DNA from 3 places in the Streptomyces sp. NPDC046876 genome. Region 1 is predicted to be linked to each of the others. Evidence: riboswitches for the same ligand, from Rfam matches in the RefSeq annotation. Region 1 holds a riboswitch; each other region holds the start of a gene.

What was found. A riboswitch is a leader RNA that binds a small molecule or an ion and turns the genes downstream of it on or off. The one in region 1 is predicted to bind cyclic di-AMP.
Positions count from the first base shown of each region.
Region 2: it holds a riboswitch for cyclic di-AMP, as region 1 does, so the genes downstream of both, ABZ924_RS06095 (M23 family metallopeptidase) here and ABZ924_RS04840 (transglycosylase family protein) in region 1, are expected to answer to the same signal.
Region 3: it holds a riboswitch for cyclic di-AMP, as region 1 does, so the genes downstream of both, ABZ924_RS36755 (LysM peptidoglycan-binding domain-containing M23 family metallopeptidase) here and ABZ924_RS04840 (transglycosylase family protein) in region 1, are expected to answer to the same signal.

Region 1 covers NZ_JBEYXK010000005.1:22,922-27,423, forward strand. Annotated here, with positions in the region: gene eno (phosphopyruvate hydratase) at 1-779, opposite strand, end outside; gene ABZ924_RS04840 (transglycosylase family protein) at 1,148-1,861, opposite strand; cyclic di-AMP (ydaO/yuaA leader) riboswitch at 1,864-2,031, opposite strand; gene ABZ924_RS04845 (transglycosylase family protein) at 2,308-3,327, opposite strand; gene ABZ924_RS04850 (cytochrome P450) at 3,430-4,502, opposite strand, start outside.
Region 2 covers NZ_JBEYXK010000006.1:110,884-115,385, reverse strand. Annotated here, with positions in the region: gene ABZ924_RS06100 (pitrilysin family protein) at 1-1,132, shown strand, start outside; cyclic di-AMP (ydaO/yuaA leader) riboswitch at 1,372-1,527, shown strand; gene ABZ924_RS06095 (M23 family metallopeptidase) at 1,541-2,338, shown strand; gene ABZ924_RS06090 (GntR family transcriptional regulator) at 2,555-3,220, shown strand; gene ABZ924_RS06085 (HPr family phosphocarrier protein) at 3,459-3,740, opposite strand; partial or broken gene ABZ924_RS06080 (GNAT family N-acetyltransferase) at 3,924-4,502, shown strand, end outside.
Region 3 covers NZ_JBEYXK010000158.1:5,972-10,473, forward strand. Annotated here, with positions in the region: gene ABZ924_RS36745 (SRPBCC family protein) at 1-190, opposite strand, end outside; gene ABZ924_RS36750 (tyrosine-protein phosphatase) at 272-1,090, opposite strand; cyclic di-AMP (ydaO/yuaA leader) riboswitch at 1,434-1,618, shown strand; gene ABZ924_RS36755 (LysM peptidoglycan-binding domain-containing M23 family metallopeptidase) at 1,623-2,597, shown strand; gene ABZ924_RS36760 (SGNH/GDSL hydrolase family protein) at 2,793-3,596, shown strand; gene ABZ924_RS36765 (MBL fold metallo-hydrolase) at 3,776-4,502, shown strand, end outside.

The DNA of each region.
Region 1 (4,502 bases):
CCCTCGAAGTTGTACTTGCCGTCCTTGTAGAACTCGGACGCGGCGACGTCGAGCGCGAGCGCGATGTCCTTGCCCGGGGTGTAGCCGGCCTGCTTGATGGCCTCGAGGATGAGGTCCAGCGCCTCGCGGTTGGAGCCGAGGTTCGGGGCGAAGCCGCCCTCGTCGCCCAGACCGGTGGACAGGCCCTTGCCCTTCAGCACGGACTTGAGGGTGTGGTAGACCTCGGTGCCCCAGCGCAGGGCCTCGGAGAAGGACTCCGCGCCGATCGGCGCGATCATGAACTCCTGGATGTCCACGTTGGAGTCGGCGTGCGAGCCGCCGTTGAGGATGTTCATCATCGGAACGGGCAGCAGGTGCGCGTTCGGGCCGCCGAGGTAGCGGAAGAGCGGCAGGTCCGAGGCCTCGGAGGCGGCGTGCGCCACGGCCAGGGAGACGCCGAGGATGGCGTTGGCGCCGAGCGAGCCCTTGTTGTCGGTGGCGTCCAGGTCGAACATGGCCTGGTCGATCAGGCGCTGCTCGGTGGCGTCGTAGCCGACGAGCTCCGGGCCGATCTGCTCGATGACCGCGAGGACGGCCTTCTCCACGCCCTTGCCCATGTAGCGGTTGGGGTCGCCGTCGCGGAGCTCAATGGCCTCGAAGGCACCGGTGGAGGCGCCGGACGGAACGGCAGCACGGCCGGTGCTGCCGTCGTCGAGGCCCACCTCGACCTCGACCGTGGGGTTGCCTCGGGAGTCCAGGATTTCCCGGGCTACGACGACGTCGATGGACGGCACGAGCATCTCCTTCTGGGATGTGACGCTGGGTGTGCGGTGGCGGGTACGGCCGTGGGATGGCCTTGCCGCCTAGAGCCTAACCGGCTCCGGGCAGTCGGCCAGCCGACCGCCCGCGTCCTGGGACGAAAAAGGGCCCGAATACCCCGCTTCCGGGACATAGGGCCCTTGATTCCGGGACTGTCGGGCCCTGTCGGGCTCTGTTGGGCTCTGTTGGGCTCTGTCGGTCCCCTGTCGACCGCCGTCTGCCGCCACCGGTCACCTGCCGTACGGGTGCTGCGCGGGCGGACGCACCGCCGCCCGGCGCGTGGGGGGTACGCGCCGGGCGGTGGGGTGTGCGCGTGCGGTCACGGCACGCGCGAGTGTTGCCGGGGAATTCAGCTGAGCTTCAGCATCTGGCCCGGGTAGATCAGGTCGGCGTCCGAGACGATGTCCTTGTTCAGCTCGAACAGCTTCTCCCAGCCGCCCTTGACGCCGTTGGCCTCGGCGATGGAGCCCAGGGTGTCGCCGGACTTGACCTCGTAGGAGCCGTTGCCGGTCTTGATGACCGAGGAGTCGCCGCGCTCGGAGCGGGTCACCGGCGCCTCGGCGCGCGGCGTCTCCTTCTTCGGCTGTGCCTTCGGCGTCTCGGTCTTCTTGGTCTCGGTCTTCTTCGTCTCGGTCTTCGGCGTCTGCTTCGGGGTGTCGCTCGAGCCGCCGCCGGAGTACGAGGAGTTCGACAGGCCCTTGCCGCAGACCGGCCAGGCGCCCTTGCCCTGGCCCTTGAGGACCTTCTCGGCGATGGCTATCTGCTGCGACTTGGAGGCCTGGTTGGCCTGCGCGGCATAGGCCTTGCCGCCGTACGCGGCCCAGGTGGAGGCCGAGAACTGCAGGCCGCCGTAGTAGCCGTTGCCCGTGTTGATGGACCAGTTGCCGCCGGACTCGCACGCCGCGACGCGGTCCCACTCGGAGGCGGTGGCGGCGGACGCGGAGCCCGCGGTCATCAGCGGGGCGGCGACGGCGACACCGGCGACGCCGGCGAGCGTGACGATGCGGGTGGTCCGCTCGATGGCGGTGGCGCGACGGTGCTTGCCCTTGCCGGAACGCAGCATGGATTTCTCCTCACCGACGCCTGCGAGGTGAGCTGTCGGGTTCGGGCGGATGAGTTGCCCGGCCGCGCACGTGGCGCGTCTTCACCCCTAGCCGTTCGTGACCGTCTTCCGACGGGCCTTCCCGGCGCCTTCGTTGGTTCCCCCGCTCCTGCCTTCGGCGCTTGACGCGACGTGTGTTCCCCCCGGCCGCCGGCAGGATTCGGCGATGCGGTCGAAGGGGCCCGCGGTGGCGGGCGATTCAGAAGGTAGACAGGTCCCCCGCCGATGTTCAACGAGGAACTTCGGCGGGGGACGGCCCCTACTTGCGCTCCCCGCAAGGGTGTTTGCGCAGGTGAGGGCGGGGTTTGCCCAAGGTTACGGACAGGACACGCCAGTTGACCGGAAGAGACACATGTCTCATTTGAACGAACCGGACATTCAAGGCCTTCCGGGTGTCCGAAGTGCCGTTATTTCTGGCTTAGATCCAGGTTCTGACCCGGCTTGATCAGGTTGGCGTCACCGCCGATGACCTGCTCGTTGGCGTGGTACAGGGCGCTCCAGCCGCCCTTGACCCCCTTGGCGTCCGCGATGGTGGCGAGGCTGTCGCCCTCCTTCACGGTGTAGGCGGGGGCCGCGCCCTCCGCGGCGGGGGCACCACGGTGCTTGCCGGTGGCAGTGGTGTCCGGTATGGCGGCCGGGTCGGTGGAGGCGCCCGGGGTGGGCGCGGCCGACGGGGCGGACGGGGCGGTGGGCGCCCCCGGGGCGGCCGGGTTCACCGGGGCGGTGGGGTCAGCCGGGTTCACCGGGGCGGTGGGCGCCGTACCGGGCGCGGTGGGCGCCGTCGGGGCCGTCGGGGCGCCCGGGTCGGTGCTCGGGGTGCCCGGCAGCGGCGTCTGGGACGGCAGGTCCGGGTCGGGCATGACGGGCAGGCCGCTGACGGGTGCCTGCGGCGCGGCCGGGATGGTGAAGGTGGGTCCGGGCGTCGGGGCGCCGAAGTCGGTGGCCCGCTCGCCGTTGCGGCCGGCCGGGACCTTGTCGTCCGGGCGGCTCGGGGTGGCGCCGACGGCGCGGTGCTTGCCGGTGGCGCCCGGGTCCACGTCCGCCGCGGGGGCGTCCTTGGTCAGCCCGGCCGAGGTCGCGCAGTTCTGCCAGGCCTCGGGGCCCTGGGCGCCGAGCACGCGTTCGGCGACGGCGATCTGCTGGGACCGGCTGGCGAGGTCGGGCCGCTCGGCGAACTCCAGGCCGCCCGCGTTCTGCCACTGCTCCTGGGTGAAGGCCAGCCCGCCGTACGCACCGCTGCCGGTGTTGGCGCTCCAGGTGCCTCCGCTCTCGCACTCGGCGACCTTGTCCCACGTCGAGGCGTCGGCCGCGCTCGCGCCGGTGGCGGCGAGCAGTGGCAGGGCCAGTGCGGAGCCCGTGACTCCGGCGGTGACGACAATCGCGGGTACCTGGCGGGGGCGTCTGTGGCGGCCGTTCCCGGAACGCATGTGCTGCACCTTTCGCATAACGGCTGGGTAACGGCAGAACCTAGCGGCCTTCGAACGATTGTCACAAGTTGAGCAAGCAGTTGACTTTGTCTCAGAAAACGTTCAGTTGTTTCGGGGTGTGAAGCGCACGGGAAGCGTGCGCAGGCCACGCATGATCAGACCTCCGCGCCACCGCAGGTCAGTTGACGGAACGGCGAGTTCCAGATCCGGCAGACGCGTCAGCAAAGTCGCAAGCGCCGTCTGTCCTTCGAGTCGGGCGAGCGGAGCGCCCAGGCAGTAGTGGATCCCGTGGCCGTAGCCGAGGTGCTGGTTGTCGGCGCGCGAGAGGTCCAGGGTGTCGGGGTCGGCGAACCGCTCCGGGTCCCGGTCGGCGGCGGCGAGGACCACCAGCACCGGGTCCCCGACCGCGATGTCCTGCCCGCCGAGCGTCAGCGGCCGGGTGGCGAAGCGCCAGGTGGCGAGCTCGACCGGGCCGTCGTAGCGCAGCAGCTCCTCCACTCCGGTCTGCAGCAGCCCGCGCTCGCCGGCGGCGAGGGAGTCCTGGAGCCGCGCGCGCTGCCCGGGGTTCATGAAGAGGGAGTGGACGCCGTTGCCGATGAGGTTCACGGTGGTCTCGAAACCCGCGAAGAGCAGGATGAACGCCATGGCGGTGGCCTCGGCCTCGGTGAGGTGGTCGCCGTGGTCGCTCGCCCGGATCAGGTCCGAGATCAGATCATTGCCCAGATCATCCCTTTTGCGGTGGATGAGTTCACCGAGGTACGTCCGCATCTGCTTGACGGAACGGGCCACTCCGCCGCGCGGGCCGCCGCCGTGCCGGATCATCATCCCGGCCCAGTCGCGGAAGTCGTCCTGGTCCTCGCGCGGTACGCCGAGCATCTCGCAGATGGCGTAGATGGGGAGCGGAAAGGCGAACTCGTGGATGAGGTCCGCCTCGCCCCGCCCGGCGAACCCGTCGATGAGGTGGTCGGTCAGCTCCTGCACCCGCGGTGTGAACTCCGCCACCCTGCGCGGCGTGAACGCCTTCGACACCAGGCGCCGCAGCCGGGTGTGGTCCGGCGGGTCGATGTTCAGCAGATGCGTCATCAGCTCCGCCTTGCGCTCCCCCGGGATCCCGGTCTTGCCCTTGGCGTGCGCCGGCTCCGCGTGGTGCGCCGGGTTCTTGCTGAGCCGCTGGT
Region 2 (4,502 bases), on a different contig from region 1:
CGAGGAGTTCGCCGCCGAGCTCGAGCGCTGCGGCGCCACCCTCGACGCCCATGCCGACCACCCCGGCCTGCGGGTCTCCCTGGAGGTCCCGGCCTCCCGGCTGCACAAGGCCCTGGGCCTGGTCGCCGAGGCGCTGCGGGCGCCGGCCTTCGCCGACAGCGAGGTCGACCGCCTGGTGCGCAACCGCCTCGACGAGATCCCGCACGAGCTGGCCAACCCGCAGCGCCGCGCCGCCAAGGAGCTCTCCCGCCAGCTCTTCCCGGCGTCCCTGCGCATGTCCCGCCCGCGCCAGGGCACCGAGGAGACCGTCGCCCGGATCGACTCCGCGGCCGTCCGCGCCTTCTACGAGGCCCACGTGCGCCCCGCCACGGCCACCGCCGTGATCGTCGGCGACCTGACCGGAATCGACCTGGACGCCGTCCTGGCGGACACCCTGGGCGCCTGGACCGGCGACACCGCCGAGGCGCGCCCGGTGCCGCCGGTGACCGCCGACGACACCGGCCGGGTCGTCATCGTGGACCGGCCCGGCGCGGTCCAGACGCAGCTGCTCATCGGCCGGATCGGGCCGGACCGGCACGACAGCGTCTGGGCGGCCCAGGTGCTCGGCACGTACTGCCTGGGCGGCACCCTCACCTCGCGCCTGGACAAGGTGCTGCGCGAGGAGAAGGGCTACACCTACGGCGTGCGCGCGTTCGGCCAGGTGCTGCGCTCCACCGCCGACGGCCGCGGGGCCTCGATGCTCGCCATCAGCGGCTCGGTGGACACCCCCAACACCGGTCCGGCCCTGGACGACCTGTGGAAGGTGCTGCGCACCCTCGCCGAGGGCGGTCTGACGGACGCCGAGCGGGACGTGGCGGTGCAGAACCTGGTCGGGGTGGCCCCGCTGAAGTTCGAGACGGCCGCTGCCGTCGCGGGCACGCTCGCCGACCAGGTCGAGCAGGAGCTGCCGGACGACTACCAGGCCCGGCTGTACGCGCAGTTGGCGGCCACCGGCACCGTGGAGGCGACCACGGCGGTCGTCAAGGCCTTCCCGGTGGACCGCCTGGTCACCGTGCTCGTGGGTGACGCCTCGCAGATCGAGGAGCCGGTGCGCGCGCTGGGGATCGGAGAGGTGACCGTCGTCACCAACTGACCGTCGGTATACGGCGGATGGGCCGGCGAGGTGCTGCCGGCGCACCGGCGGACCGCAGGCGGTCGAAGGGCCCCGATGGCTTGGCCATCGGGGCCCTTTATGTCCAATTGGCGCCAAGGTTGCCCGTATGGGGTGTGGCGTACGCAACAAAAGCGCGCGTCTGTTTGGCGATTGACTGATGATCCGCCTAGCGTCGGGCGTGCTGTCCGTCAGTTTGTACGCGCCGCACCCGCGGCACCGGGCAGCGATCGCCGAGTCCCCGTCAGGCGCGAGCCTGGGGAGCCGGGGACCCACACGTCCCTGGGGTGAATCGGGCCGCCTCGCCAGAGGGGCCCGTAGGAGACCTTCCTGCTCCGAACCCGTCAGCTAACCCGGTAGGCGAGAAGGAAGGAAAGGATCAGCCCCTCCATGGCCTTTGGCAGTCGTGCCGCCGGCAAGCACCGTGGTTCCAGCCGTCTGAGCCGCAAGACCGCCGGTTACGCCGGCGTCGCCGCCCTCGCAACGACCGGTGTCGTGGGCACCCTCGCCGCCCCGGCGTTCGCCGCGACGGACCACAAGGGCCCCTCCATGGAGGACACCGGCCTGAACGCGGTCGTCACCGCCGAGGACCTCCAGGGCCAGATCGAGGCCCAGGCCGAAGCCCAGCGCAACGCCGCGGAGGCTGCCGCCCTCAAGGCCAAGGCCGAGGCCGACGCCGCCGCCCGGGCCGCCGAGGCCAAGCAGAAGGCCGAGGAGAAGGCGAAGGCCGAGCGCGAGGCCGCCGAGCGTGCCGCCCGCGAGGAGGAGCGCAAGCGCCTCAACACCTTCGTCTCGCCGCTCGACGACAGCTACATCAGCACCCAGTACCACGCCGGCGGCGGCATGTGGTCCTCCGGCAGCCACACCGGCATCGACTTCCACGCGGCCTCCGGCACCTCGGTCCACGCGGTCGGCGCCGGCACCGTGGTCGAGGCCGGCTGGGGCGGCGCGTACGGCAACAACGTCGTCATCCGCCACAACGACGGCACGTACACCCAGTACGGCCACATGTCCTCGCTGAGCGTCTCCGTCGGCGAGACGGTCACCCCGGGCCAGCAGATCGGCCTGTCGGGCTCCACCGGCAACTCCAGCGGCCCGCACCTGCACTTCGAGGCCCGCACGGGCGCCACGTACGGCTCGGACATCGACCCCGTCTCGTACCTGCGCAGCCACGGCGTCGACCTCTGACCGACGCGCCGTCGGGCGGCGCCGCCGCACCGCTTCGCACAGGACCCCGGCTCACCGAGCCGGGGTCCTCGCGTTGTGCCTGCAAAGGCCGGCCGATTTCCGCCTGCGCTCGGAAAATTCGGCGCATTGCAATAGAGTCTCGGTACGATCCCGGTACGGCGGCGGCAAAGGCGCCCGGCAGCCGGAAAAGGCGGAGAAATGGGCGGAGGTCCGGTCTTGCGTATTCCCGCGCACGCGGTATGCACTGCAATCCGCGACGACATCGTCTCCGGGGCATTCGAACCGGGCGGCCGGCTGACCGAGGAGGTGCTGGCCCGACGCTACGGCGTCTCCCGCGTCCCCGTGCGCGAGGCGCTGCGCACCCTGGAGTCCGAGGGGTTCGTGACCACCCGCCGGCATGCGGGCGCCTGCGTCGCGGAGCCGACCGAGCAGGAGGCCGCCGACCTGCTGGAGCTGCGGATGCTGTTGGAGCCGCTGGCCGCGGCCCGGGCCGCCCGGCGCCGCACCGAGGCCCACCTGAAGGTGCTGCGCGGGCTGGTCAGGCTGGGCCAGGAGCGGGCTCGCCAGGGCCAAAGCGAGGATCTGCGGGCCCTGGGGAGCTGGTTCCACGAGACGCTGGCGCAGGCCTCCGGCAGCCCCGGGCTGATCGCGCTCCTCACCCAGATGCGGCACAAGGTCGCGTGGATGTACGTCGTGCAGGCGCCGCAGCGGCCCGTGGAGTGCTGGGCGGAGCACGGGGCGATCGTGGACGCGGTGGCGCGCGGCGACGCCGAGCGGGCGCGGGCCCTGACGGCGGTGCACGCGGACGGGACGTCCGGCGCGTACCGGCTGCGCGTGAGGTCTTCGCAACGTGCCGTAAACATGGCGAGCGGCTCCCATTAACAAGGCCCGCGTATGAATGGGGAGAGGGTAAAAGGCCGCCGTATTTCCGTGCGCCCTTTTCTGTGCGCCTTCTTCGGTGCGCCTTCTTCTGTGAGTCTTCTTCCGTGAGTCTTTCTCCGGACGCCTTTTCCGTGCCCTGATGTGAGGGGAAACAGCAGGAGCCGCGGCCGCCGGGAATTCCGGTGGTCGCGGCTCCTGCCGTTCTCGCGCCGCCCGCGCGACGGGCGAACCCGAAGGGTCAGACGGTCTCGGGAAGCTCCTCGAGGCCCTCGGCGACCAGCTTCGCCAGGCGGTCCAGCGCCACCTCGGCGCCCTCGGCGTCGGACGACAGGATGATCTCCTCGCCGCCCTGGGCGCCCAGGCCCAGCACCGCGAGCATGGACGCGGCGTTGACGGGGGTGCCGTCAGCCTTCGCGATGGTCACCGGGACCCCGGAAGCGGTCGTCGCGCGGACGAAGATCGAGGCGGGACGAGCGTGCAGGCCCTCGGCCCAGCCGACGTTGACGCGGCGCTCTGCCATGGTGATGCCCTTCAGGTTCTTATGGTTGTCTAGACCACTATCCCACAAGGTCCCGAGTGCTCCGGCCGGCCTCCCGACCGGATCCCCGAGGTGCGAACCACCCCAGCTTGCACCGGTTCACCCCGGCTTGCCGCGTCCGCCGCGCAGGAGCTCCCGGGCCCCCTCTGGCCTTAAGATCGCCGCATGACCACCGCGTCGGACCCCGCGTACCCGGCCCACTGGGAGGCCGACGTCGTCCTGCGCGACGGCGGCACCGCCCGCATCAGGCCCATCACCACCGAGGACGCCGGCCGGCTGGTCAGCTTCTACGAGCAGGTCTCCGACGAGTCGAAGTACTACCGCTTCTTCGCCCCCCACCCCCGGCTCTCCGACCGCGACGTCCACCGCTTCACGCACCACGACTACGTCGACCGCGTCGGCCTCGCCGCGACCGTCGGCGAGGAGTTCATCGGCACCGTCCGCTACGACCGGATCGGCTCCGACGGCCGGCCCGCCTCCGGCCCCGCCGACGAGGCCGAGGTCGCCTTCCTCGTCCAGGACGCCCACCAGGGCCGCGGCGTGGCCTCCGCGCTGCTGGAGCACATCGGCGCGGTGGCCAGGGAGCGCGGCATCCGCCGCTTCGCGGCCGAGGTGCTGCCCGCCAACACGAAGATGATCAAGGTGTTCACGGACGCCGGCTACCAGCAGACGCGCAGCTTCGAGGACGGGTCCGTCCACCTCACCCTGGACCTCGAGCCGACCGCGAAGTCCCTCGCCGTCCAG
Region 3 (4,502 bases), on a different contig from region 1:
CGAGCACGATCTCCCGGACCAGGCCCTGCGGCCCGCTGGAGAGCACGGTGCACTCGGTGATGGCGGGGATGTACGGCAGCGGGTCGGCGGCCTTGGCCACCAGGCCGGCCCAGACGTCCTCGCGGGTGAGGCGGGGCTCGGCCGTGCCGTCGGCTCCGTTGACGGGCAGGGTGAAAGCGGTGCGGGTCACTTCGGCTCCCTCGTCGGATGATCTTGCCGAAAGGGCCAACCGGGTCCGGGCCGGATCCATTCCGCCGAGGGGGCGGCGCTGCTAGTGGACGAGCTGCTCGCGCAGCCGGGCGAGGGTCTCGGGAGCGAGGCGGAGGCCCTCGGCGAGATAGCGCTCGACGCCGCCCCAGCGCTCTTCGATGGCGGCGAAGGCGGCGTCGAGGTAGGCGGCGCGGGCGTCGAAGAGCGGGGCGAGCAGCTCCATGACCTCGGGGGAGCGGGCCTCGGGCGCATCGCTGCCGCGGCGCACGCGGTAGCGGCGGTGCGGGGCGTTCGACTCCAGGTAGTCCGCCGTGATGGCCTCGCGCTCCACCCCGAGGGCGAGCAGGGTGACGGCGATCGCCAGGCCGGCCCGGTCCTTCCCGGCCGCGCAGTGCATGAGCGCCGGGACGCTGTCCTCGGCGAGGGCGTGCAGGACCCGGCTGTGCTCGGCGGTGCGGTCCAGGACGATCGCGCGGTACGAGTTCGTCATCCGGGCGGCGGCCTTGCCGTCGCCGAGGATCCCGCGGAGCTGCTCGACGTCGCCGTCGCGGACCATCTTCCAGAATTCCTTGCCGTCGGCCGGGTCGGACAGCGGGATGTTCACGTTGCGCACGCCCGGCAGCTCGACGTCGGGGCCCTCCAGGACCTGGTCGGCGTGGTTGCGGAAGTCGAAGACGGTGTGGAGGCCGAGCGATGCGAGGAATTCTGCATCGGTTTCGGTGGCATGTGCGAGATGTCCGCTTCGGAACAGTCGTCCCGGCCTGACCCTTCGCCCGTCCGCGGTCGGCAGGCCGCCCACGTCGCGGAAGTTGCGCACTCCGGACAGTTCGGGCTCCGGTATCCGGTCCGCCGACGGGGGCGGGGGTATCTGCTGGGTCACGGGAACTCCTCCGGCGTTGTCGTGGTGGGTCGAGGTGCGTCGTGGTGTGTCGTAGTGTCCGAATTGCACTGCTTGGGGTCAACTTGCCGCCGTCGGTGGCCAGATCGGGCACAACCGGCGTGAGCCAGATCATACGGTGACCGTGAGTGCCTGATCGTCGATCCCGAATGGCCCGGCGCGAAAGGCCGTTGGCGGTGCGGAATGGACGGAGGGTGACCGGAAATTACCCCGGAATCCCGCTTCTGTGAATCCGTCAGGAATTCATGGCTTGTTCCGTGATGCCGTACTGGATTACCTTCGCGATCGATCCGGATGGACCGCCTAATCCTGCCGCCGTCCGGAAAACCGCAACCCGACCATTCATGTGCGGCAGGAGCGGGGGAACCAGGTAGGCCGCTGCTTCTTTTTGGATCTTTTCCTTGAGGAGCGGCTCGGGGTGAAGCCGTACACGTTCCGTTCGGTCCGTGTTCGGCCGGACATCTCCAGTCCGAACCCGACAGCTCACCTCGCAGGCGACGGAGAGGAATGCGCCATGCCGGCTCAGGGCAAGCACCGCCGTCCCAAGTCCCGCTCGACAGCCCGTGGCTTCGCCTTCGCCGGCACCGGCGGCGCCGCCCTCGCGCTGCCGCTGATCGGCGCCGCCGGCGCCCACGCCGCCGCCCCGTCCGCCGCCCCCGTGGTCGCCCCGCGGGTTCCGGTGTCGCTCCAGGCCCAGCCGGCCGCCGCCGTCCAGGCCGCCGACCGGGCGGCGCCGTCCGTCTACACGGTCGTGCCGGGCGACTGCCTCTCCACCATCGCCGCCGACCGCCACCTGCCGGGCGGCTGGGAGCGGCTGTACGCCGACAACCGCGAGGCCGTCGGCACCGACCCGTCGCTGATCCACCCCGGCCTGAAGCTGACCCTCGGTGCGGAGGGCGAAGCCACTGCGGCCGGGGAACCCGCCGGAGCCCCGGCCGGGAAGCCCGCCGCCGCGCCGCAGGCGGCACCGAAGGCTGCGCCGCAGGTCGCGCCGCAGGCCGCGCCGAAGAAGAAGTCCCCGGCGCCGGCCGCCGACCAGGGCGCCCCTGCCGTGGCGAAGGCCCCGGAGGCCGCCCCGGTCGCCGCTGCCTTCGTCGCCCCCGTCGGCGGCGGGATCTCCACCCAGTACAAGACCCCCGGCGCCATGTGGTCCAGCGGCTACCACACCGGTGTCGACTTCATCGCGAGCACCGGGACCACCGTCAAGGCGGTCGGCGCGGGCACCGTCGTCTCGGCCGGCTGGGGCGGGGCGTACGGCAACGAGGTCGTCATCCGGCACGCGGACGGCAAGTACTCCCAGTACGGCCACCTGTCCCAGCTGTCCGTCTCCGTGGGCCAGGCCGTCACCGCCGGCCAGCGGATCGGCCTCTCCGGCTCCACGGGCAACTCCACCGGCCCGCACCTGCACTTCGAGGTCCGCACGGGCCCCTCGTACGGCTCGGACATCGACCCGCTGGCCTACCTCCGCTCGAAGGGCGTCAGCATCTGACGGCCGTTGCCGCCGTTGCCGCCGTCGCCGCCGTCGCGGCGGCGGCGGTGTGAAGACCCGCGTGAGGCCGGGACCCGAGGGGGGCCCCGGCCTCACGCGCTGTAATTCCGCACCCGCCCGGTGGTAAAGATCACGGTCCGTCAACCCCTTCCTACGGTGGCGTAGGTCACGCGCCGCGGTGAAGGATATGGTCCCGTGGCAGCGACGACGACGATAGAGACGACGAAGAAGACGAACAGGACCATCGGCTCGTACGCGGCGATCGGGGACAGCTTCACCGAGGGCGTGGGGGACCCGGGACCCGAGGGGAGCTTCGTCGGCTGGGCGGACCGCCTGGCCGTACTCCTGGCCGACCAGCGCCCGGAGGGCGAGTTCCGGTACGCGAACCTCGCGGTGCGGGGGCGCCTGCTCGACCAGATCGTGGCCGAACAGGTCCCGCGGGCCAAGGAGCTCGCCCCGGACCTCGTGACCTTCTGCGCGGGCGGCAACGACATCATCCGGCCCGGCAGCGACCCGGACGCCGTGGCGGAGCGGTTCGAGGCGGCCGTGGCCGACCTCGCCGGCTCCGTCGGCCAGGTCATGATCACCACTGGGTTCGACACCCGTGGCGTGCCCGTCCTCAAGCACCTGCGGGGCAAGGTCGCGACGTACAGCGCGCACGTGCGTGCCATCGCCGACCGCTACGACTGCCCGGTCCTCGACCTCTGGTCGCTGAAGTCCGTACAGGACCGGCGGGCTTGGGACGACGACCGGCTCCACCTGTCGCCCGAGGGCCACACCCGGGTCGCCCTGCGCGCCGCCCAGGTGCTCGGGCTCGGGGTGCCGGCCGACCCCGACCAGCCGTGGCCGCCGCAGCAGCCGCGCGGCTCGGTGGACGTGACCCGCGACAACATCCAGTGGGCCCGCGAGCACCTGGTGCCGTGGATCGGGCGCCGGCTGCGCGGGGAGTCCTCCGGGGACCACGTCGAGGCGAAGCGGCCCGACCTGCTGCCGCTGTAGGCCGCTCGCGTGGGCCGCGGCCGGACCGGAGCGGAGTGGAGGGGGCGTTGCGGAATCCGTTGCAGAGTCCGTTGCGGAGTCCGTTGCGGAATCCTTCGGGGCCGCGAGGCGTTGGGATGGTGGCGGGCCGGGGTCTGATCCCGGCCTGCTCCCGTCCGCCCCACCTCCCAGGAGGCGCCTTGACCGGCTCCCTTCCCCTGCGTCCCCGGCTGCGCGCCCTGCGCCCCGAAGCCTTCGGCGCGGATCCGTCCGGCGCACGGCTGGAGCGCATCCGGCGCTCGCCGAACTTCGCCGACGGCGTGTTCCAGAACCCGGTGGGGGCCCGGACCAGGCCTTCCGGCTCCATGCTGGAGTTCGCCAAGATCTACTTCCACAAGGAGCAGCGGATCCGGCGCAGCCCCGTCGCGCCCGTACCCGTCTACCCGACCACCCTCGCCGAGCTCGCGAAGCCGCCGGTCAGCGGATTGCGCCTGACCTGGATGGGGCACTCCAGCGTGCTCGCCGAGATCGACGGGCGCCGCGTGCTGTTCGACCCCGTCTGGGGCGAGCGGTGCTCCCCCTTCCCCTTCGCCGGGCCCCGGCGGCTGCACCCCGTACCCGTTCCGCTGGCCTCGCTGGGGCCGGTCGACGCCGTGGTGATCTCACACGACCACTACGACCACCTCGACCTGCCGACCATCAAGGAGCTCGCCGGCACGGACACCGTCTTCGCCGTCCCGCTCGGCGTGGGCGCGCACCTGGAGCGCTGGGGCGTGTCCGCGGACCGGCTGCGGGAACTCGACTGGAACGAGAACACCGAGATCGCCGGGCTGTCGCTGACGGCCACCCCGGCACGGCACTTCTGCGGCCGCGGGCTGCGCAACCAGCAGCACACCCTGTGGGCCTCGTGGGTCGTCGCCGGCGACG